Cupriavidus taiwanensis LMG 19424: one gene and its partner. The protein of the gene in region 1 interacts with the protein of each later gene in a pairwise test. Links are inferred from orthologs where the notes say so. Each region holds a gene or a part of one and is shown on either strand. Other genes may lie near its edges. The genes, in order: gyrB and gyrA.

What was found.
Region 2: the proteins of gyrB (region 1) and gyrA interact in binary tests that used the Escherichia coli proteins (3 or more experiments, as listed by UniProt). The link is inferred for Cupriavidus taiwanensis LMG 19424 from one-to-one orthologs.

What each region holds. Positions count from the first base shown.
Region 1 is NC_010528.1:3,883-17,028, reverse strand. The notes cover bases 9,997-13,146. They hold gyrB (DNA topoisomerase (ATP-hydrolyzing) subunit B), read right to left. Parts: upstream 12,760-13,146; coding sequence 10,234-12,759; downstream 9,997-10,233. Other genes in these bases: dnaN (DNA polymerase III subunit beta), read right to left, coding at 13,013-13,146. Outside these bases: RALTA_RS00075 (methyltransferase family protein), read left to right, coding at 1-170; RALTA_RS00070 (IclR family transcriptional regulator), read left to right, coding at 305-1,099; RALTA_RS00065 (glutamine ABC transporter substrate-binding protein), read left to right, coding at 1,180-1,935; RALTA_RS00060 (amino acid ABC transporter permease), read left to right, coding at 1,954-2,622; RALTA_RS00055 (amino acid ABC transporter ATP-binding protein), read left to right, coding at 2,619-3,380; hutG (formimidoylglutamase), read left to right, coding at 3,377-4,327; RALTA_RS00045 (saccharopine dehydrogenase NADP-binding domain-containing protein), read left to right, coding at 4,503-5,897; RALTA_RS00040 (glutathionylspermidine synthase family protein), read left to right, coding at 5,897-7,072; RALTA_RS00035 (hypothetical protein), read left to right, coding at 7,076-7,798; RALTA_RS00030 (DUF350 domain-containing protein), read left to right, coding at 7,858-8,256; RALTA_RS00025 (IS256-like element ISRta2 family transposase), read right to left, coding at 8,348-9,607; RALTA_RS00020 (hypothetical protein), read right to left, coding at 9,628-9,996. UniProt on the Escherichia coli protein: DNA gyrase negatively supercoils closed circular double-stranded DNA in an ATP-dependent manner to maintain chromosomes in an underwound state.
Region 2 is NC_010528.1:798,726-806,751, reverse strand. What follows is about bases 4,353-7,592. They hold gyrA (DNA gyrase subunit A), read right to left. Parts: upstream 7,232-7,592; coding sequence 4,553-7,231; downstream 4,353-4,552. Other genes in these bases: RALTA_RS03720 (DUF2059 domain-containing protein), read right to left, coding at 4,353-4,458. In the rest of the region: RALTA_RS03740 (prephenate dehydrogenase), read right to left, coding at 1-58; hisC (histidinol-phosphate transaminase), read right to left, coding at 146-1,279; pheA (prephenate dehydratase), read right to left, coding at 1,307-2,470; serC (3-phosphoserine/phosphohydroxythreonine transaminase), read right to left, coding at 2,576-3,733; more of RALTA_RS03720, read right to left, coding at 3,895-4,352; outer membrane protein OmpA, read left to right, coding at 7,666-8,026. UniProt on the Escherichia coli protein: A type II topoisomerase that negatively supercoils closed circular double-stranded (ds) DNA in an ATP-dependent manner to maintain chromosomes in an underwound state.

The DNA of each region.
Region 1 (13,146 bases):
GATGGGGGCTGGCCTTCCGCTCCGGCGTGGGGGTAGTGCTGACGTTGCTGATGGTGCCGCCGCTGCTGGCGCGCATCCGGGCGGAAGAAGCGCTGCTGCGCGACCAGTTCGGCGAGGCGTATGCGTCCTATTGCGCGCGTACCTGGCGGATGCTGCCCGGGATTTACTGACCATCACGAAGCGGCGCCGCGCGCACCCCACCCATCAAATTGCGACCCACCAAGGGTTATCCCTAGGCACGCATTCCCATTTTCCGGGACTGGCGGTTTTGTTTTCCGGGAATCCGGTCCTATTCTTGGGCCCCATGTTGAATGCTGTCGACCCAACCATTGCCCCGCAACCGGCGTCTCCCACGTCCACCGAATCGGCCCAGCCTGCCGGCGGCGCCGATCGCGTGCTGTTCGTGCTGGCCGCGCTGGCGCACCACGGCGCGCCGATCACGGTGCGCGAACTGGTGGCCCGGACCGGCCTGCCCAAGAGCACGCTCTACCGCCAGCTGATGCTGCTCAAGCGCTGGGGCTTCGTGCTCGAGTCCGACGGCGAATACGCGCCGGGCCCGATCAGCCTGCAGCTGGCGCTCGGGTTCGACATGGCCTCGCACCTGGCCCGCGAAGCGCTGCCCGATATGCGGCTGCTGGCGCAGCAGTCGGATGAAAGCGTCGGCCTGGTGGTCGCGGTCAAGGATCACGCGGTATGCCTGGAGATGGTGGAGAGCCGCCAGTCGCTGCGCTGCTCGTTCGAGAAGGGCCGCGGCGTGCCGCTGCGCGCGGGCGCGTCGGCCAAGTCGCTGCTGGCCTTCATGCGCGACGATGCGCGCGAGCGCGTGGTCCGGGCCCAGTGCGAGCCGGCCGAAGCGGAACAGCTGCTGGCGGAACTCGCCGCGATCCGCGCGACCGGCTATGCCGTCAGCGAGGGCGAAGTGGACCCCGGCGTGTGGGGCGTGAGCGCACCGCTGTTCTCGCGGCGGGCCAAGGCCGACGCGCTGGGCTCCATCACGCTGATGGTGCCGGCCACGCGCAGGCAAGGCCGCGAAAGCGCGCTGATCGACATGACCGTGGCGGCAGCCATGCGGATTTCCGCGCGGCTGCAGTCTTACTGAAAACCTGAAGCAATCGTTACCGCACCGTCCGCAAGCCTGCGCGACGGCAGATTTCCCGTTCCCGGAAAAAGGAGACCCCCATGAACCTTCGTCGCAAATGCCTGATCGCCGCCCTCTCGGCCGTGGCCGGACTGACCTTCGGCGCATCCGCGCACGCGCAGGACAGCAACGTGCTGCGCGTCGCCACCGACGCCACCTTCCCGCCGATGGAATTCATCGAGAACGGCAAGCGCACCGGCTTTGACGTCGAGCTGGTGGAGGCCATGGCCAAGACCATGGGCAAGCAGGTGGAATGGACCAACATCGACTTCAAGGGCCTGATCCCGGGCCTGGTCTCGCGCCGCTTCGACATGGCCGTGTCCGGCATCTACATCACCCCGGAGCGCCGCAAGGTGGTGGACTTTACCGAGCCGTACTACACAGGCGGCCTGGTGGCGCTGGTCAAGAGCGGCAACACCGCCATCAACAAGCCGGAAGACCTGAACGGCAAGAAGGTCAGCGTGCAGGTGGGGACCAAGTCGGTCAGCTTCCTGCGCGACACCTATCCGCAGGTGACGCGCGTGGAAGTCGAGAAGAACCAGGAAATGTTCAACCTGGTGGAGATCGGCCGCGCCGATGCCGCCGTGACCGGCAAGCCGGCCGCGATGCAGTACGTCAAGACCCGCGGCGGCCTGCGCGTGGTGGAACAGCAGCTGACCACCGAGGAATACGGCATGGCCGTGCGCAAGGACACGCCCGAACTGACCCGCGCGCTGAATGCCGCGCTGGCCAAGGTCAAGGCCGATGGCACTTACGCGAAGCTGACTCAGAAGTGGTTCGGCAGCGCCGCCAAGTAAGCCACGCGGACCGACACCATGGAACTGGATTTTTCTCCCGTCTTCGCCGGGTGGCCTGACATCCTGCACGGCGCCGTCATCACCGTGCAGGTAACGGCTTGCGCGCTGGTGCTGGGCTGCGTGATGGGCCTGCTGGTCGGCATCGGCCGGCTGGACCCGAAGCGCCGCGTCATCTACGGCATCTGCACCGCCTATGTCACCTTCATCCGCGGCACGCCGCTGCTGGTGCAGCTGTTTCTGCTGTTCTTCGGGCTGCCGCAGTTCAACATCCTGCTGCCGGCCTTCGTGTGCGGCGTGATCGGGCTGGGCATCTATTCCGGCGCCTATGTCTCGGAGATCGTGCGCGGCGCGATCCAGTCCGTCGACAAGGGCCAGATGGAAGCCGCGCGCTCGATCGGCATGTCGTCCGGCCAGGCCATGCGCGCGATCATCCTGCCGCAGGCCATCGTGCGCATGATCCCGCCGCTGGGCAACGAGTTCATCGCGCTGATCAAGAATTCGGCGCTGGTGTCGCTGCTGACCATTGCCGACCTGATGCACGAGGGCCAGAAGATCATCAGCGTGTCGTACCGGTCGCTGGAGGTCTACCTGGCGATCGCGCTGGTGTATCTGATCCTGACTAGCGCGGCCGGGCTGATCCTGCGCCGCGCCGAACAACGGCTGCGCATGGGAGGCATGGTGCAATGAGCGATTCCGCAATCATCCGGATCCGCAACCTGGGCAAATCGTTCGGCAGCCACACGGTGCTGCGCGGCATCGACTTTGACGTGGAACCGTCGCAGGTGGTGGTGGTGATCGGCCCCAGCGGCTCGGGCAAGAGCACCTTCCTGCGCTGCTGCAACGGGCTGGAGCAGCCCGAGGCGGGCACCATCGACATCGTCGGCAAGCGCCTGGTGACCGATGGCCAGCTGATCGACGAGCAGGGGCTGAACCAGCTGCGCACCGAAGTGGGCATGGTGTTCCAGTCGTTCAACCTGTTCCCGCACTTGTCTGTGCTGCATAACGTCACGGTGGGACCGCGCATGCTGCGCGGCGTCTCGCGCGACGACGCCGAGCGCAAGGCAATCAGCCTGCTGGAGAAAGTCGGCCTGGCGCACAAGGCGCACGCCATGCCGGCCAGCCTGTCCGGCGGCCAGAAGCAGCGCGTGGCCATTGCCCGCGCGCTGGCGATGGAGCCGCGCGTGATGCTGTTCGACGAGCCGACCTCCGCGCTGGACCCCGAGCTGGTGGGCGAAGTGCTGCAGGTAATGAAGGTGCTGGCCGCCGAAGGCATGACCATGGTCGTGGTCACCCATGAAATGGGCTTCGCCCGCGAAGTGGCCGATGTGGTGGTGGTCATGGACGGCGGCGGCATTATCGAGGCCGGGCCGCCGTCGGTGATCTTCTCCGCGCCGACGCAGGAACGCACGCGCGGCTTCCTGCAGGCGGTGCTGACACGGGCATGAGGATGGCAGTGACGCAAAACCCCTGGCAGGGCCGTGTCGATCACGGCGAGCAGGGCGACACCACGCGGCTGTTCCGCATCGTGCAGGCGCTGGACACCGCGGACACCGCGCCGCTGGACCACGCGCCGGTCTTGCTCGGCTTCCGCTGCGATGCCGGCGTGCTGCGCAACCAGGGCCGCCCCGGCGCCGCCCACGGCCCCGACGCCATCCGCCAGGCGCTGGCCAACGTGCCGGCGCACGGCCTGCAAGCGCTGTACGACGCAGGCAATGTCAGCTGCGACGACGGCGACCTGGAATCCGCCCAGCAGGCGCTGGCGGACGCCGTCCACGCAGTGCTGGCGCGTGGCGGCTTTCCCCTGGTACTAGGCGGCGGCCATGAAGTGGCCTGGGGCACATGGCAGGGCCTGCGCGCGCACCTGGATGCGCAGCACGATGATGGCCGCGTGCTGATCGTCAATATCGACGCCCACTTCGACCTGCGCACCAGCCGGCCCGCCAGTTCCGGCACGCCGTTCGACCAGATCGCCCATGCCTGCGCGGAGCGCGGCCAGCCGTTCGACTATGTCTGCCTGGGCGTCAGCCGCCTCGCCAATACGCCAGCGCTGTTCGGCCGTGCAGAGGCGCTGGGCGTGTGCTATGTGGAAGACGTCGACATGCAGGAGCGCCACCTGGCTGCGCGGCTGGCGGAGCTGTCCGCGCGCATCGATGCGGCCGACCATGTCTACCTGACCATCGACCTCGACGCGCTGCCGGGCGCGGTGATGCCGGGCGTGTCGGCGCCCGCCGCCTACGGCGTGCCGTTGCCGGTGGTGGAGGAAGTCGTGGGGCTGGTCCGCCGCAGCGGCAAGCTGCGCGTGGCCGACCTGGCGGAGTACAACCCCCAGTACGACCGTGACCACCTGGGCGCGCGCGTGGCGGCGCGGCTGGCCTGGCGCCTGCTGCGCTGAAGCGCGGGCCAGGGACCCTGCCGGCAGTTGGCAGCCGCCGCGCGCGGCGATAGTATTGCCCTTCGCTAGATTTAGCGATTCTGATCAGAATTGATAAAGCCAGGCGAAGGCAGTCCTGTGCCGGCGTGGCCGCGTCCGGGACCGCCCTTGCCGTTTCTCGGGCGGAAGGGTCTGCGTGATCGAACAAATCGTCATCGTTGGTTTCGGCTGCATCGGCCAGGCCGTGCTGCCGCTGCTGGAGCTGGCCTGGCCGCGGGCAGCGATCACCGTGGTCGACCGCGTGCTGGACCGCGCGCGCCAGGAACTGGTCGCCCGCCACAAGCTGCAAGCCATCCAGGCCACCATCACCGCGGGCAACTACGAAACCATGCTGGTCCCGCTGCTGCGGCCCGGGGCCTTCCTGCTGAACCTGGCCCCGTCCGTCTGCAGCCGCGACCTGATCGCACTGGCGCAGGCGCACGGCGCGTTCTATGTCGATGCCGGCATCGAACCCTGGGACTACACAGCCGATCCGCGGGCCTCGCACCTGAGCAACTACGCGCTGCGCCACGAGATGCTGGCCTTCGCCCGCGGCCGCGAGGCGCTGCCGACCGCCCTGGTCGCGCATGGCGCCAATCCCGGGTTGGTCTCGGTGCTGGTCAAGGCCGCGCTGATGGCACTGGCCGGCAAGGCCGGATTGAATCAGCCGGAGCCCGGCGATCGCGCCGCTTGGGCCGCGCTGGCGCGCGCGCTGGACGTGCGCGTGATCCAGGTCGCCGAATACGACAGCCAGCAGGCGCCCGGCTATCCGCGCGACGGCGAGTTCGCCAACACCTGGTCCGCCGAAGGCTTTATCACCGAATGCCTGCAGGACGCCGAACTCGGCTGGGGCAGCCATGAGCCCGCGCTGCCGCCAGATGGCTATCGCCACAGCTACGGCAGCGGCGCGGCGATCGCGCTGGACCGGCCGGGCCATCGCACGCGCGTGCGCTCGTGGTCGCCGGTGCACGGTCCGTTCGACGCCTGCCTGATCACGCACAACGAATCGATCTCGATCGCCGAATACCTGACCGACACCCGCGCCGGCCAGCCGCTGTATCGCCCCACCGTCTACTACGCCTACCGCCCCACCGCCGCCACGCAGGCCTCGATGCAATGGCTGGATGACCGCGCCGCCCCGCGCGTGCGCGGCGAACGCATCCTGCGCGACGAGATCCAGTGCGGCGAAGACGAACTCGGCGTGCTGCTGATGAGCGGGCGGCACGGCGCGGTCTGGCATGGCTCGCGCCTGTCGGTGCAGCGCGCGCGCTCGCTGGCGCCGTACAACACCGCCACCAGCCTGCAGGTGGCATCGAGCCTGGTCGCCGGCATGCAATGGATGCTGGCCCATCCGTCTCGCGGCGTGGTGGAATCCGATGCGCTCGACTTCGGCCCCGTGCTGGCCGATGCCGCGCACTGGTGGGCGCCGCTCGGCATCGCATTTACCGACTGGCTGCCGCACCCCGGCGCCGCTGCGCTCGCCTTTACCGACTTCCTGCTGGACGACACCCAGGTCCAGCCCGATTCCTCCCTGCTGACCCTCGCCTGCTGATGCAACGCATCCCGCAAACCCCGCGCCGCAACTGGCCGCGCGAACTCGAGAAGGTGGGCTTCCACTTCCATTCGCTGGACGAGTTCAACGTCCCGCGCGAAGTCGATGACCACACCTTCTTCTACTGGCGCGAAGACGCTGCCTACGCCTTCAGCAAGCAGGAGGTGGAAACGCTCTATGCCGCCGCGTACGACCTGAACCAGCGTTGCCTGGAAGCCGTGCAGCATGTGATCGACCACGACCTGTTCGCGCGCCTGGCCATCGACGCGGACTTCGCCCAACTGATCCGCACCTCGTGGGACCGCGACGAGCCCACGCTGTTCGGCCGCTTCGACATGACGCTGGACCCGCACGGCGTGCCCAAGCTGTACGAGTTCAACGCCGACACCCCGACATCGCTGATCGAATCCGCCGTTGCCCAGTGGTACTGGAAAGACGCCGTGCAGCCGCAGGCCGACCAGTTCAACAGCCTGCACGACGCACTGGTGGCGCGCTGGCAATGGCTGCGCAACCACTACCGCAACGCCAGCCTGCTGCACCTTGCCTGCATGTTCGACAGCCAGGAAGACGTCTGCAATACCGAGTACCTGATGGACACCGCGCTCCAGGCCGGCTGGTCCGTCAAGCTGATCGACCTGCAAGACATCGGCACCGACGGCCGCGGCAACTTCTACGATGCCGACAACGTGCCGATGGAAGTCGTGTTCAAGCTCTACCCTTGGGAATGGATGGCCACCTCCGACTACCGCGACCAGCTGGCGCACAGCCCCGTGCGCTGGGTCGAGCCACCGTGGAAGGCGGTGCTGTCCAACAAGGCCATCCTGCCGATCCTGTGGGACCTGTTCCCGGGCCATCCCAACCTGATCGAAGCCAGCTTCGACCCCGGCCACTTCGCCGGCAAGCCGCACGCGAAAAAGCCCTTCCTGTCGCGCGAGGGCGAAAGCGTAACGCTACTCACCCCCGAGGGCGACCGCGTCCACAACCCCGGCGAGTATGGCGAGGAAGGCTTCATCTACCAGGCCTACGAACCGGCGCGGCGCTTTGACGGGCGCTACACCACGCTGGGCGTCTGGATCGTCGACGACGTGCCCAGCGGCCTGTGCGTGCGCGAAGAATCCGGGCCCATCGCGAAGAACACCAGCTTCTTCGTCCCCCATTACTTCACTCACGCGTAAGCCATGGCCAACAAGAAGAAGGGCACCAAACGCTCCAAGTACGGCAGCCCATACATGCCCGGCCGGGGCGGCTCAGGCGGCCCGTCGCCGCGCATCGCCGCCTACCAGGCCGAACAGAAAAAGCAGGGCAGCTCGCCCGCACTGTGGATCGTTGGCGCCTGCGCCGTGGTCGCCGGCGTGGCCGTGCTCGGCTCCTGCAGCGACGACGCCGACGACGACCCCGGCGTCACCGTGCGCCGCGCCAGCTACGCCACGCTGGAGGACTGCGAGGCCGACTGGAACACGCCCAACGACTGCGAAAGCGTGCCGATCGACGACCCCAGCACCATCTACAGCTCCAGCCTCAACGCCCCCGCCAGCGAAACGGCAGGCTCCGGCACCACGCACGGCAGCAGCGCGTACTACGCGCGCTGGTACGGCCCGTACTACACCGCCAGCGGCACCGTCTACCACCCCAACGGCACCCAGACCCAGCGCGATATGACGTCCGGCCCGCTGCGCCCGATGCAGGTTTACGATCGCAACGGCACGCCCACGCAATCGTTCACCACCGCCACCCCACGCGCCGCCATGGTGGAAGAAGCCACCGTACGCCGCAGCACGCTCGGCGGCGGACGCTCCATCGGCCTGACCATGCGCTCCGCCGCCGTATCGCGCGCACCGGTGGTATCGCGCGGCGGCTTCACCAGCCGCTTCGGCAGCTCCGGGCGCTCCGGCGGCGGCTGAATGCCCCTGCCGAACGCCATCCGCACGCAAACCCAGACAACCGACAACGAGTCCATCCAATGGTCAATACCATGCACCCGGCGCTTGCCTACCTGATCTACATCGCCACCAGCTTTGCCATGCTGGGGTTGTTCCTATTGGTCTATACGCGCGTCACGCCGCATCGGGAATTCACGCTGATCCGCGAGGGCAATATCGCCGCGGCGTTGTCGCTGGGCGGGGCGGTGCTGGGGTTCTCTCTGACGTTGTCGTCGAGCATTCAGCACAACGCCACGTTTGCGATGTTCTTGCTGTGGGCGTTTGGGGCGTTTGCAGTGCAGGTGGTGGCTTACCTGGTGGCGGCGCGGGCGCTGGGGGGCGTCAGTGAGGCGATCTCAAGCGACAATCGCGGGATGGGGGCGGTGATGGGGGTGATTTCGTTGTCGGTGGGGGTGGTGAATGCGGCTTGTTTGACGTGAGGCGGAACTGAGAGAAGTTGGGCCTGTCAGTTTTTTTGTGTGCAGGGCAGGTAAAGGCTCACCGCTAATTCGACGGTGAGCCAGCATTATCTCAGCGATGCGGATGGGCGAAGCGTTCCTCATAGAGGATCGCAAACTGGTTCATGGCAGCCTTCCAATCGTGCGTGGAGCTGCCCCACTTACCGGTGATGTTGCGCAGGGCCAGCCACAGCAGCTTAGTTGCTGCCTCATCACTGGGGAAGTGTCCCCGCGTCTTGATGATCTTGCGCAGCTGCGCATTGATACTCTCGATCGCATTTGTTGTGTAGATGATCTTGCGGATCGCCGGCGGGAACGTAAAGAATGGGATCACTTGATCCCAGGCGCGATGCCAGGACGCGGCGATCGGCTTGTACTGCTGCCCCCATTTTCCTTGCTCGAAGGCCGCCAGCTCGGCCAGCGCTGCCTCCACGGTGGGCGCCGTGTACACGGGCTTAAGCGCCGCGGCTACCTCCCGGCGCTCCTTCCAGCTGACGTACTCCAGGCTGTTCCGGATCAGATGCACGATGCAGGTCTGCAGCGTCGTGTGCGGGAACACCGCGTTCAGGGCTTGCTCCATGCCCTTGAGGCCATCTGTTACCGCGATCAGAATGTCCTGCGTGCCGCGGGTCTTCAGGTCATTGAACACCTTCATCCAGAACTTGGCGCCTTCGGTGTTCTCGATCCACAGGCCCAGGATGTCGCGGGTGCCGTCCGGTAACACGCCCAGCGCCAGGTAGACGGCCTTGTTGCGTACCACCCCATCCTCACGCATCTTGACGCGCAGCGCATCGAAGAACACCACCGGGTACATCACCTCCAGCGGGCGGGCCTGCCAAGTGGTGACCTCGTCCATGACCGCATCGGTGACCGAACTGATGAACTCGGGCGAGACCTCGGTGCCGTACTGTTCGGCCAGAAACGCCTGGATCTCGCGCACGGTCATGCCGCGGGCGTACATGGCGATGATCTTGTCGTCGAACCCGGTGAAGCGCCGCTCGTGCTTGGGAATCAGGATCGGATCGAAGCTGCCGTCTCGATCGCGCGGGATGTCTACCCGCAGCGGCCCGTCCTCGGTCAAGACGGTCTTGGCGCTCTTGCCATTGCGCTGATTGGCTGTGCCGGCTGGGCGCTCAGCGCCAGGCGGGTAGCCCAGATGATGGCCGAGCTCAGCGCCCAGCGCCCGCTCGATCAGGGCCTTCTTGAATGCCATTGAGGCGTCCTGCACGGCCTCAGCGGTCATCGGCCCCTTGACGAAATGGGCGATCAGGTCCTCGGGGATGGTCGGCAGCTCACGGTCGGCGGCTAGACTGGTCTTGGTTTTGCGTGGCATACATGCTCCTTGGCGACATGTTATGCCCTAAACACAAAATTTCTGACAGATCCGGTGATGATGCCGGTACTCTCGTAGAGAAAGGGCAAGGGCTCCTTGTTGTTCACCCACTTTAGCTTGGCAGCAGCGTAACCTTCAGTTTGCTGTTCGACTTCGGTGATTTTGTGGCCAAGGTCTTCCTTCTTTGCCTCAATCACCCCCACTGCCTTTTTGTCGACCAATAAGACATAATCCGCCGGACCGACGTCGGTTTGGTATTCCCTGACAGCGATGCCGAGCCCCGCGCCGAAGTCGATCCTCTTCGCTGATTGAACGACCCAACCCGCTTGCTTAAGCAGCGCGTCGATATTGTCTCGAGCTTTCTGTTCTGGGTTCTGGTTCTCGGTCATACGCGAGGTCGCTCTTGGCCCTGGTTGGGCGTCATGCGAATGATAAAGGAAGTAAGTAGCGTGGGTGACAGAAGTGCCTTGGCTACGCCCCTCCGTAAGCCGGCGGCACGTGGGAAGGCTATTGGCACCAATGTCCGTCAATCTCGCGTCAGGTTGGGCTGCTAATAAAAAAGACCCACAAGCCTCTTAGCTTATGGGTCCTTAATTCTCAGGTCTTGCGGCTATCTATACACTTGATCAAACGTCAATGTTTCTCGCCACCAACGCATTACTCTCAATAAAGTTCCTTCGCGGCTCCACCTCATCACCCATAAGGGTGGTAAAGATCTGATCCGCCGCGATAGCATCCTCAATCTGCACCTTCAGCAAACGGCGTTGGGTCACATCAAGCGTCGTCTCAAACAGCTGCTCAGGGTTCATCTCACCAAGACCCTTATAGCGCTGACGCGACACACCGCGTTCGGCTTCGGCAAGCAGCCATTGCATAGCCCCGTGGAAATCATTCACGGTCTGATCCCGAAGCTTATCCCCTTCACCCCGCTGCACCTTAGTCCCTTCCGGCGTCAGCCCTTGGAAAGTCTTGGCAGCATTGGAGAGGGCAGCGTAATCCGCCCCATGAACAAAATCCGCATCCAAATGCGACAACCGCACGTTGCCATGATGACGCCGCGCAATCATCAGCCGATGCTTGTCAGTCTTCTCATCAAACTGCGCATACACATCAGCCGTACCATCATCATTCACGGCAGCCCCAATCAAAGTCTTTGCATGCATCTCCGCCAGCTTAGCCTTCAACGCCACCGCTGAAGCCTCCGCCGCCGCCGCACTATCCAGATCCAGCGTCACCCCATCCGCAATAGCACGCAGCGCGTCGGTATCCACAACCCGCGACAAGCGACCAATCACGCCTTCGGTCAGTTGGTACTGACGAGCCAGCTCGGTAAGCGCATCCCCACTGATTTCCGACCCATCCGGCCGCACCAGCGACGCCTTCTCCATCGCCAGCTTCAGCAGGTAGGCATTCAGCTCGACATCATCCTTGATATACCGCTCTTCCTTCCCATGCTTGATCTTGTACAGCGGCGGCTGCGCGATATACACATAGCCGCGCTCGATGATGTCAGGCATCTGCCGATAGAAGAACGTCAGCAGCAGCGTGCGGATGTGCGAGCCGTCCACGTCCGCGTCGGTCATGATGATGATGCGGTGGTAGCGCAGCTTGTCCAGGTTGTAGTCGTCCTTGCCGATGCCGGTGCCCAGCGCGGTGATCAGCGTCAGCACTTCCTGGCTGGACAGCATCTTGTCGAAGCGGGCGCGCTCTACGTTCAGGATCTTGCCCTTGAGCGGCAGGATGGCCTGGAACTTACGGTCGCGGCCCTGCTTGGCGGAGCCGCCTGCGGAGTCGCCCTCGACCAGGAAGAGTTCGGACTGGGCGGGGTCTTTTTCCTGGCAGTCGGCCAGCTTGCCGGGCAGGCCCATGCCGTCCATCACGCCCTTGCGGCGGGTCATTTCGCGGGCCTTGCGGGCGGCTTCGCGGGCGCGGGCGGCGTCGACGATCTTGCCGCAGATGGTCTTGGCGTCGGCGGGCGTTTCCAGCAGGAAGTCGGTCAGGGCCTTGCTGACGAGTTCTTCCACGGGCAGGCGCACTTCGGACGAGACCAGCTTGTCCTTGGTCTGCGAGCTGAACTTGGGCTCGGGCACCTTCACGGAGAGCACGCAGGCCAGGCCTTCGCGCATGTCGTCGCCGCTGGTTTCTACCTTGGCCTTCTTGGCGATCTCGTTTTCTTCGATGTACTTGTTGATGACGCGCGTCATCGCGGCGCGCAGGCCGGTCAGGTGGGTGCCGCCATCCCGCTGTGGGATGTTGTTGGTGAAGCAGAGCACCTGCTCGTTGTAGCCGTCGTTCCACTGCATGGCCACTTCCACGGCGATGCCGTCTTTTTCGGCGTTGGCGTAGAAGATGTTGGGGTGCAGGGTGGTCTTGGCGCGGTTGATGTACTCGACAAAGCCCTTCACGCCGCCGGAGAAGGCAAAGTCTTCTTCCTTGCCGGTGCGCTGGTCGGTCAGCTTGATGTGGACGCCGTTGTTCAGGAACGAGAGTTCGCGGATGCGCTTGGACAGCACCTCGTAGTGGAACTCGACGTTGGTGAAGATTTCTTCGTCGGCCAGGAAGTGGACTTCGGTGCCGCGCTTGTCGGTGGCGCCGGTGATTTTCATCGGCGAGACTTCAACGGGCTGGCCATCCGGGCCGTCCACGGTCTCGATGATGCGGTTCTGCACTTCGCCCTTGGCGAATTCGATCAGGTGGACCTGGCCGTCGCGGCGCACGGTCAGGCGCAGCCACTTGGACAGCGCGTTCACGCACGATACGCCCACGCCGTGCAGGCCGCCGGAGACCTTGTAGCTGTTCTGGTTGAACTTGCCGCCGGCGTGCAGCTCGGTCATGGCGATTTCGGCCGCGCTGCGCTTGGGTTCGTGCTTGTCGTCGAATTTGACCAGGGGCGGGATGCCGCGGCCGTTGTCGACGATGGAGATCGAGTTGTCGCTGTGGATGGTGACCTGGATCTCGGTGCAGTAGCCGGCCAGCGCTTCGTCGATGGAGTTGTCCAGCACCTCGAACACGAGGTGGTGCAGGCCGGTGCCGTCGGAGGTGTCGCCGATATACATGCCCGGGCGCTTGCGCACCGCCTCCAGGCCTTCCAGGATCTGGATCGAGGAGGCTCCGTAGGTGTTTTCCTGTTGCGGATTCTGCTGTTCGGTCATGTCTTTCCTACTTGCGGCGAATGCGGAATTCGGGCCGGGCGGGCATGGCTGGCATGCCGGCGGCGGGGCGCGATGGGTCCGCATGGCGGGTTACTAAAAACGGCAAAAGGGGCGGATCGTCGTAACGATCCTGCCCCCGCGGCGGGATATTCATCCCCTGGACGTACCGGCCGGGGCCGGGTGTCGTAGCGTGCCGTTTGCTGCTCCGGTTGCTGTCTGCGCTGGTTGTGGCACAGGTCCTGTCACCGGATCATCAGATGCGCATCGGCATGACGACGTACTTGAAGTTGTCGTCGTCCGGCACGGTGATCAGCGCGCTCGAATTCGAGTCGCCGAGGCTGACCTGCACCTGCTCGGTCTTCAGGTTGGCAAGCACGTCGAGCAGGT
Region 2 (8,026 bases), 800 kb from region 1 along the record:
AGCCGCCGATCAGGCCGACGCCGACAATGACAACACGGGAAAAATGCAATGCACTCACAATCACAGGCCGCAAGCGGCGGTAGTTCGGTTCAGACCGAGGTCAATCATCGGGTGGCAAGGCCACCGGCGTTGGCAGCGGCCGGGCTCAGGCCAGCGCCCGCTCCAGCGCCGCGATAAACGCCGCGTTTTCTTCCGGCAAGCCGATGGTCACGCGCAGCCAGCGCGGCAGGTTGTAGTTGCCCACCGGGCGCACGATCACGCCCTGCCTGAGCAACGCCAGGTTCACGTGCGCGCCGGCGCCATCATCGTCGCCCACCCGCACCAGCACGAAATTCCCGGACGACGGCACGTATTCCAGGCCGAGCCGGTCGAACGCCTCGGTCAGCTGCCGCTTGCCGTCACGGTTCAGTTCCGCGCTGCGGCGCAGGAAACCGGTATCGGCCAGCGCAGCCATGGCGGCTGCCTGCGCCACGCTGTTGACGTTGAACGGCTGGCGGATGCGGTTCAGCAGGTCGGTCAGTTCCGGCTGCGCCACCGCATAGCCGATGCGCAGCCCCGCCAGGCCATAGGCCTTGGAGAACGTGCGCGACACCAGCAGGTTGGGATAGCGGCGCACCCAGGCAATCGCATCGTATTGCTGGTCGGCATCGAGGTACTCGTTGTAGGCCTCGTCCAGCACCACCACGACATGGCGCGGCACCCGCTGCAGGAAGGCTTCGAGCTGCGCAGCCGGCAGGAAGGTGCCGGTCGGGTTGTTGGGGTTGGCGATAAAGACCAGGCGCGTATCCGGTGCAATCGCCGCGGCCATCGCGTCCAGGTCATGGCCGTAGTCGCGCGCGGGCACTTCGATGGCGCGGGCGCCGATCTCCTGCGTGGCCAGCGCGTACACCGCGAACGAGTACTCGGCATAGACGATCGACTGGCCCGGCTCCACCAGCGCATGCGCGGCCAGCTCAAGGATGTCGTTGCTGCCGTTGCCCAGCGTCAGCCACTCGGCCGGCACGCCGAAGCGCGCCGACAGCGCACCCTTCAACGCAAAGCCGTTCGCGTCGGGATAGCGGCCCAGTTCAGCGACGGCCGCGGCCACCGCAGCGCGGGCCGAATCCGGCATGCCCAGCGGGTTTTCGTTGGAGGCGAGCTTGACGATGCCGGCCTCGTCCAGGCCGAACTCGCGCGCGACTTCGGAAATCGGCTTGCCAGCCACGTATGGCGAAATCGCCCGCACATAGTCCGGCCCGAATACCGTGGTCGCGCCGCCCTGCTTGCCCTGCTCTGCCATCTCGTCTCCTTGTTCTTTCCGGCTGCCTTACTTGCTCGACGGATACGAGCCCAGCACCTTCAGGTAGGCAGCATTGCGGCGCAGCTCTTCGATTGCGCGCGCCACCGCCGGCTCATGCTGGTGCCCTTCCACGTCGACGTAGAAGTAGTACTCCCACGCGCCGCTGCGCGCCGGACGCGACTCGAAGCGGCACATCGACACGCCGTTCGCGGCCAGCGGCGCCAGCAACTGGTACACCGCGCCGGCCTTGTTGGGCACCGACAGGATCAGCGAGGTCTGGTCGCTGCCCGAGGGCTCGGTCTCATAGCGGCCGATCACGGCAAAGCGCGTGCGGTTGTGCGGATCGTCCTGGATATGCGTGCGCACCAGGTGCAGGTGGTAGCGGTTGGCGGCGGACTCGCCGGCAATCGCGGCCACGGTGGGGTCTTCGCTTGCCATGCGCGCCGCTTCGGCGTTGCTCGACACGGCCTGGCGCTCGAGGTGCGGGTAGTTGGCGGTCAGCCAGTGCTGGCACTGCGCCAGCGCCTGCGCATGCGCGCGCACCACCGTGACGCCTTTCATGTCTGGCGTCGACGCCATCAGGTTGTGGTGCACCTTGAGCGCGATCTCGCCGCTGATCTTCAGCGAAGTCTGCAGGAACAGGTCCAGCGTGCGCGACACCGCGCCCTCGGTCGAATTTTCGACCGGCACCACGCCGTACTCGACCGTGCCCGCCTCGACCGCGCGGAACACCTCGTCGATGCTCGGACAAGGCACGCCCGACACCTCGTGGCCGAAATGCGCGTACAGCGCCTGCTCCGAGAAGGTGCCGGCCGGGCCCAGGAACGCCACTTCCAGCGGCTTCTCCAGCCCGCGGCAGGCCGACATCACCTCACGCCAGATGGCCGCCACGCTTTCCCCCAGCAACGGGCCCGGGTTGGCGCCCTGTACCTTGCGGATGACCTGCAGCTCGCGCTCCGGACGGAACACCGGTGCCCCGTACTTCTTCTTGACCTCGCCCACTTCGAGCGCCAGCTTCGCACGGCGATTCAGCATCGCCAGCAGCTCGCGGTCCACCGTATCGATCTGCTCGCGCAGCGGGCCCAGTTCGACCGACAGCTTGCGCTCGGCATCACTCAGGTGGCTGTCGCCGTTGTGCGGCGCATTGGGCGGCGTCTCCTCGCGCGCGGGGGTGCGGTCTTGGCTTGTCATGTTGTATCAATCCGGTAGGCCGCCAGGCGTGGCGGCCAGGAAAACGTCCCGCGCCGGCCGGCACGCCGCGAATGGCATGCGCGGGCCCGCCAGCGGGAATGCGCGTCAGGCGGAGGTCCGCTCGAATTCGCGCATGAAGTCGATCAGCGCCATCACGCCTTCGAGCGGCATGGCGTTATAGATGCTGGCGCGCATGCCGCCCACGGTCTTGTGCCCCTTCAACTGCACCAGGCCATTGGCCCGCGCCTGCTGCAGGAACGCCTCGTTGCGCGATTCGTCGCCCAGGAAGAACGGTACGTTCATGCGCGAGCGGCAGCTGGGATGGATCTCGTTGCGATAGAAATCGCTCTGGTCGAGGTAGTCGTACAGCGCCGACGCCTTGGCGATATTGCGCTGTTCGATCGCGGGCACGCCACCCTGGCGCTTGAGCCACTGGAACACCAGGCCAGCGATATAGATCGCATAGGTCGGCGGCGTGTTGTACATCGAGTTGTGCTCGGCCACCAGGCGCCAGTTGAATGCCGACGGGCACAGCGGATGGGCGTGGCCGATCAGGTCCTCGCGCACGATCACGATGGTGACGCCTGCCGGGCCGATGTTCTTCTGCGCGCCGCCGTAGACCACCTGCACCCGCGACCAGTCGATGGGCCGCGACAGGATATGGCTGGACGCGTCCGCCACCACGACGCGGTTGCCCTTGACTTGGCCGATGTCCGGAATGTCCTGGAACTCCACGCCGACGATGGTCTCGTTGGTGCACAGGTGCACGTAACCGGCGTCGTCAGACAGCTTCCAGTCGGCCACGTCCGGAATGCGGTGGTATTTCTGGGCCTCGCTGCTGGCGGCGATATTGACCGCGCCGTAGCGGCGTGCTTCCTGCTCGGTCTTGACCGACCAGGTGCCGGTGACGACGAAGTCGGCCTTGGGCGCGTCGGCATGGCGCAGGCGCATCAGGTTCAGCGGCACGATGCCGTTTTCGCCGATGGCACCGCCCTGCAGGAACAGCACGCGGTAGTTGGCGGGAATATGCAGCAGTTCGCGCAGGTCGGCGATGGCCTGGTTGTGGATGCTTTCGAACTCGCGGCTGCGGTGGCTCATCTCCATCACCGACACCCCGGTCCCGCGCCAGGACAGCATCTCCTCGGCAGCCTGTTGCAGCACTTCGGCAGGCAGCGCTGCCGGGCCGGGCGAGAAGTTGTAGACGCGTTCGGCCAATGCACGCTGCATCATGCCGGCGAGAGCGGGATTCTGGGGATCGTTCATGAGACGGGGGATGGAAAAATGGCTGCCGGTGTTACCCAAGCAGCCATTATCCCTCAAACCCGCGCCCCGTTGGGCGCCCGGGGGTCAGCCCCCCGGTTTGCAGCGCCCGCCCGAACGCGGTCGGGCGGGGGCCGGCCGATCCGTTGCGGATCACACCGGCATCACTTCGAGGCGGCGGTGATTTCCTTCTCGGCGGCGTCACGCATCGACTTGCCGACCTGCGGGCCGTACTTCTGCATCATCGAGCCCCAGATTTCCTGCGTTGCCTTGCCCTGGTTGGCCATGAACTTCTGGCCGGTCGGCGACTTCAGGAAGGTGGTCAGGTCCTTCAGTTCCTGCGTGGTGTAGTACTTGCCGAAGGCATCGTAGTGCGCCTGGATGGCGTCCTTGCGGAAACCGTCCGTGGTGAACGCCGTGCCGGCGCCATCGACGATGCGCTGGACCGCGCCGTTCTTCTTCAGCTTTTCAACGGCGGCCTGCTTCTGCTTGTCGCTCAGGGTCTTGTTTTCGACCAGCACCTGCTCGAGGACCAGCGGCGCTTCCTGCTTCGCGCCCTGCTGCCAGTTCTCTGCCTGGCCCTTCACAGCCTGGTCTGCCTGCATGACGGAAAGCAGTTCCTTGATGGCCGCTGTCTTTTCCGCGTCCTGTGCGTGGGCATGCTGCGCCACCATGAAGGTCGGGACAAAAGCAGCCAGAACAGCGATACGTCGATAGGTTTTGAGCATTGTGACTCCCTGGTAAATACGTCCGTTTTAGTCCGGACAGCCGCGAGGCGAGTTCCGGCTGGCGTCCTATTGTTGCAACAATTTACGTTTTGCCTTAGGGCTTCGCGTCGGCATCCGCACCGGCGGCACCCTCGGCGCCTTCCGTACCGTCGGCTTCCTCCGGCTCCTCGCCATTGCCGCCGTTGTCGGCATCGCTTTCGACGATGCGCTGCAGCCCGGACAGCTTGGTGCCTTCGTCCACGTTAATCAGCGTGACACCCTGGGTGGCGCGGCCCATCTCGCGGATTTCTGCCACGCGCGTACGGATCAGCACGCCGCCGGTGGTGATCAGCATGATTTCGTCTTCGGGCGACACCAGTGCAGCAGCCACCACACGGCCGTTGCGCTCGCTCGTCTGGATCGCAATCATGCCCTTGGTGCCGCGGCCATGTCGAGTGTACTCGGCGATGGGCGTGCGCTTGCCGTAGCCGTTCTCGGTCGCGGTCAGCACGCTGCCGCGCACGCCTGCATCCGCCGCCTCTTCAGCGGTCTCGGCCGGCGCCACCAGCATGGCGATCACCGCCTGGCCCTCTTCCAGGTTCATGCCGCGCACGCCGCGCGCCTGGCGGCCCATCGGGCGCACATCGTTCTCGTCGAAGCGAACCGCCTTGCCGGCGTCCGAGAACAGCATCACGTCGTGCTGGCCGTCGGTCACGGCCGCACCGATCAGGTAGTCGCCTTCGTCGAGATCGACCGCGATGATGCCGGCCTTGCGCGGGTTCGAGAATTCGGTCAGCGCCGTCTTCTTGACCGTACCGCGCGCGGTCGCCATGAAGATGAAATGCTCGGCGTCAAACTGCCGCACCGGCAGGATGACGTTGATCTTCTCGCCTTCCGAGAGTGGGAACATGTTGACGATCGGCCGCCCGCGCGAGTTGCGCGAGCCCTGCGGTACCTCATAGACCTTCAGCCAGTACAGCCGGCCACGGTTGGAGAAGCACAGGATGTAGTCGTGGGTGTTGGCCACGAACAGCGTGTCGATCCAGTCGTCTTCCTTGGTCGCCGCCGCCTGCTTGCCCCGGCCGCCACGCTTTTGCGCGCGGTATTCGGAGATCGGCTGGCTCTTCATATAGCCGCTGTGCGACAGCGTCACCACCATGTCCTGCGGAGTGATGAGGTCCTCGGTATCCAGCTCGGTCGCGTTCAGCTCGATCTGCGAGCGCCGCTCATCGCCGAATTCGGCGCGAATCGCCGTCAGCTCGTCGATGATGATGGTAGTAATGCGTTCGGGACGCGCCAGGATGTCGAGCAAGTCGGCGATTTCCGCCATGATGTCGCGATATTCCTGGACGATCTTGTCTTGTTCGAGGCCAGTGAGGCGTTGCAGGCGCATTTGCAGGATTTCCTGCGCCTGGCCATCGGACAGCCGGTACAGGCCGTCCGGCTGCATGCCAAATACCGCCGGCAGCCCGTCCGGCCGGTACGACGCGCGCCCACCGGGGGTTTCGCCTTCCGCCCGGGCCAGCATTTCGCGGACCAGCGCGGAATCCCACGCCTTGCTCATCAGCTCCTGCTTGGCAATCGGCGGTGTCGGCGCCGCCTTGATGATGGCGATGAACTCGTCAATGTTGGCCAGCGCCACCGCCAGCCCTTCCAGCACGTGGCCCCGCTCGCGCGCCTTGCGCAGTTCGAACACCGTGCGGCGGGTCACGACCTCGCGGCGGTGCGCCAGGAAGTACTCCAGCATCTGGCGCAGGTTCAGCAAGCGCGGCTGGCGGTCGACCAGCGCCACCATGTTCATGCCGAAGGTGTCCTGCAGCTGGGTGTTCTTATATAGGTTGTTGAGGACGACCTCGGGCACCTCGTTGCGCTTGAGCTCGATCACCACCCGCATGCCGGACTTGTCCGACTCGTCGCGGATATCCGAGATGCCTTCGATCTTCTTTTCCGTGACCAGCTCGGCAATGCGCTCCAGCAGCGTGCGCTTGTTGACCTGGTACGGCAGCTCGTCAACGATGATGGCCTGGCGCTGGCCGCGGTCGATATCCTCGAAGTGCGTCTTGGCGCGCATCACTACGCGGCCGCGGCCGGTGCGGTAGCCTTCGCGAACGCCCTGAATGCCATAGATAATGCCGGCGGTGGGAAAATCCGGCGCCGGAATCAATTCAATCAGCTCGTCCACCGTCGCCTGCGGGTTACGCAGCAGATGCAGACAGCCGTCGACGATTTCATTCAGGTTATGCGGCGGGATATTGGTGGCCATGCCGACGGCAATACCCGACGAACCATTGATTAGCAGATTGGGAATTCGCGCCGGGAGAATCGAAGGCTCTTTTTCAGAGCCGTCATAGTTGCTGTCGAAATCGACGGTTTCCTTGTCGATGTCATGCAGCATCTCGTGCGCGATTTTCGACAGGCGGATTTCGGTATAACGCATGGCCGCGGCGTTATCACCGTCCACGGAACCGAAATTCCCCTGGCCGTCGACCAGCATGTAGCGCAGCGAGAAGTCCTGCGCCATGCGCACGATGGTGTCGTAGACAGCGGTATCGCCGTGCGGATGGTACTTACCGATCACATCCCCAACGATACGGGCCGACTTCTTGTAGGCGCGGTTCCAGTCGTTGTTGAGTTCGTGCATCGCATACAGCACGCGCCGGTGCACCGGTTTCAAGCCATCCCGGACATCGGGAAGCGCGCGCCCGACGATCACGCTCATGGCGTAATCCAGGTAGGAGCGGCGCATTTCCTCTTCTAGGGAGACCGGAAGGGTTTCTTTTGCGAATGGATCCATTGCGGCGTGGTTTATGCGGCAGGTTTAAGCAAATGGCAGGGCCTTTGGCACGCGGCGCCGAGGGGCGCCTGACGGCTGGCCAACGTGCCATTCTAACATGCCGGCAACCCCTGCCCGCCGCTCCCCGGACAGGCCCCGCAGCGCCCCTCCGAGGGCAGCACTGAAACCCGGAATCCCTGATGCCACAAGGCTTTGCGGGCGACACAAGACCCATGTTGCACAAACACCACAGGCCCAAAACCCGTGCGGCGAATCGAATATATTTACTTCTTAGGAAACGACCCTTGTGGCACAATTCCCCAGCGAAGAGCCAGACATTGTTCGAAGTGGAGCATCCACCACATCGAGAATGTTATACTCCGAAGAATGTATGACTTGTTTTCGTCCATTTGCTCGCAGTAACCCTGCGGTGATCTCATCCTGAGAGGAGAAATATGAAAAAATTTGCCAAGCTCGCGCTCGTTGCAGCTACCGCAGTAATGGCTGCATCCGCTCAAGCTCAGTCCGTCCCTTATGAAAAGAAGGCAGTGAACGACAACTGGGGCAACGGTACGAGCGAGTACGTGTGGAAGAATGGCACGAACGAGCTCTGCTGGCGCGACAGCTCCTGGACCCCGGCCACGGCCAACGCGCTGTGCGACGGCGCCCTGGCTCCGGCTGTGGCCGCTCCGGCTCCGGCTCCGGTGGCTCCTCCGGTGGTTTCGAGCGAGAAGGTCACTTTCGCTGCTGACACCCTGTTCGACTTCGACAAGGCTGTGCTGAAGCCCGAAGGCAAGGCCAAGCTGGACGACCTGG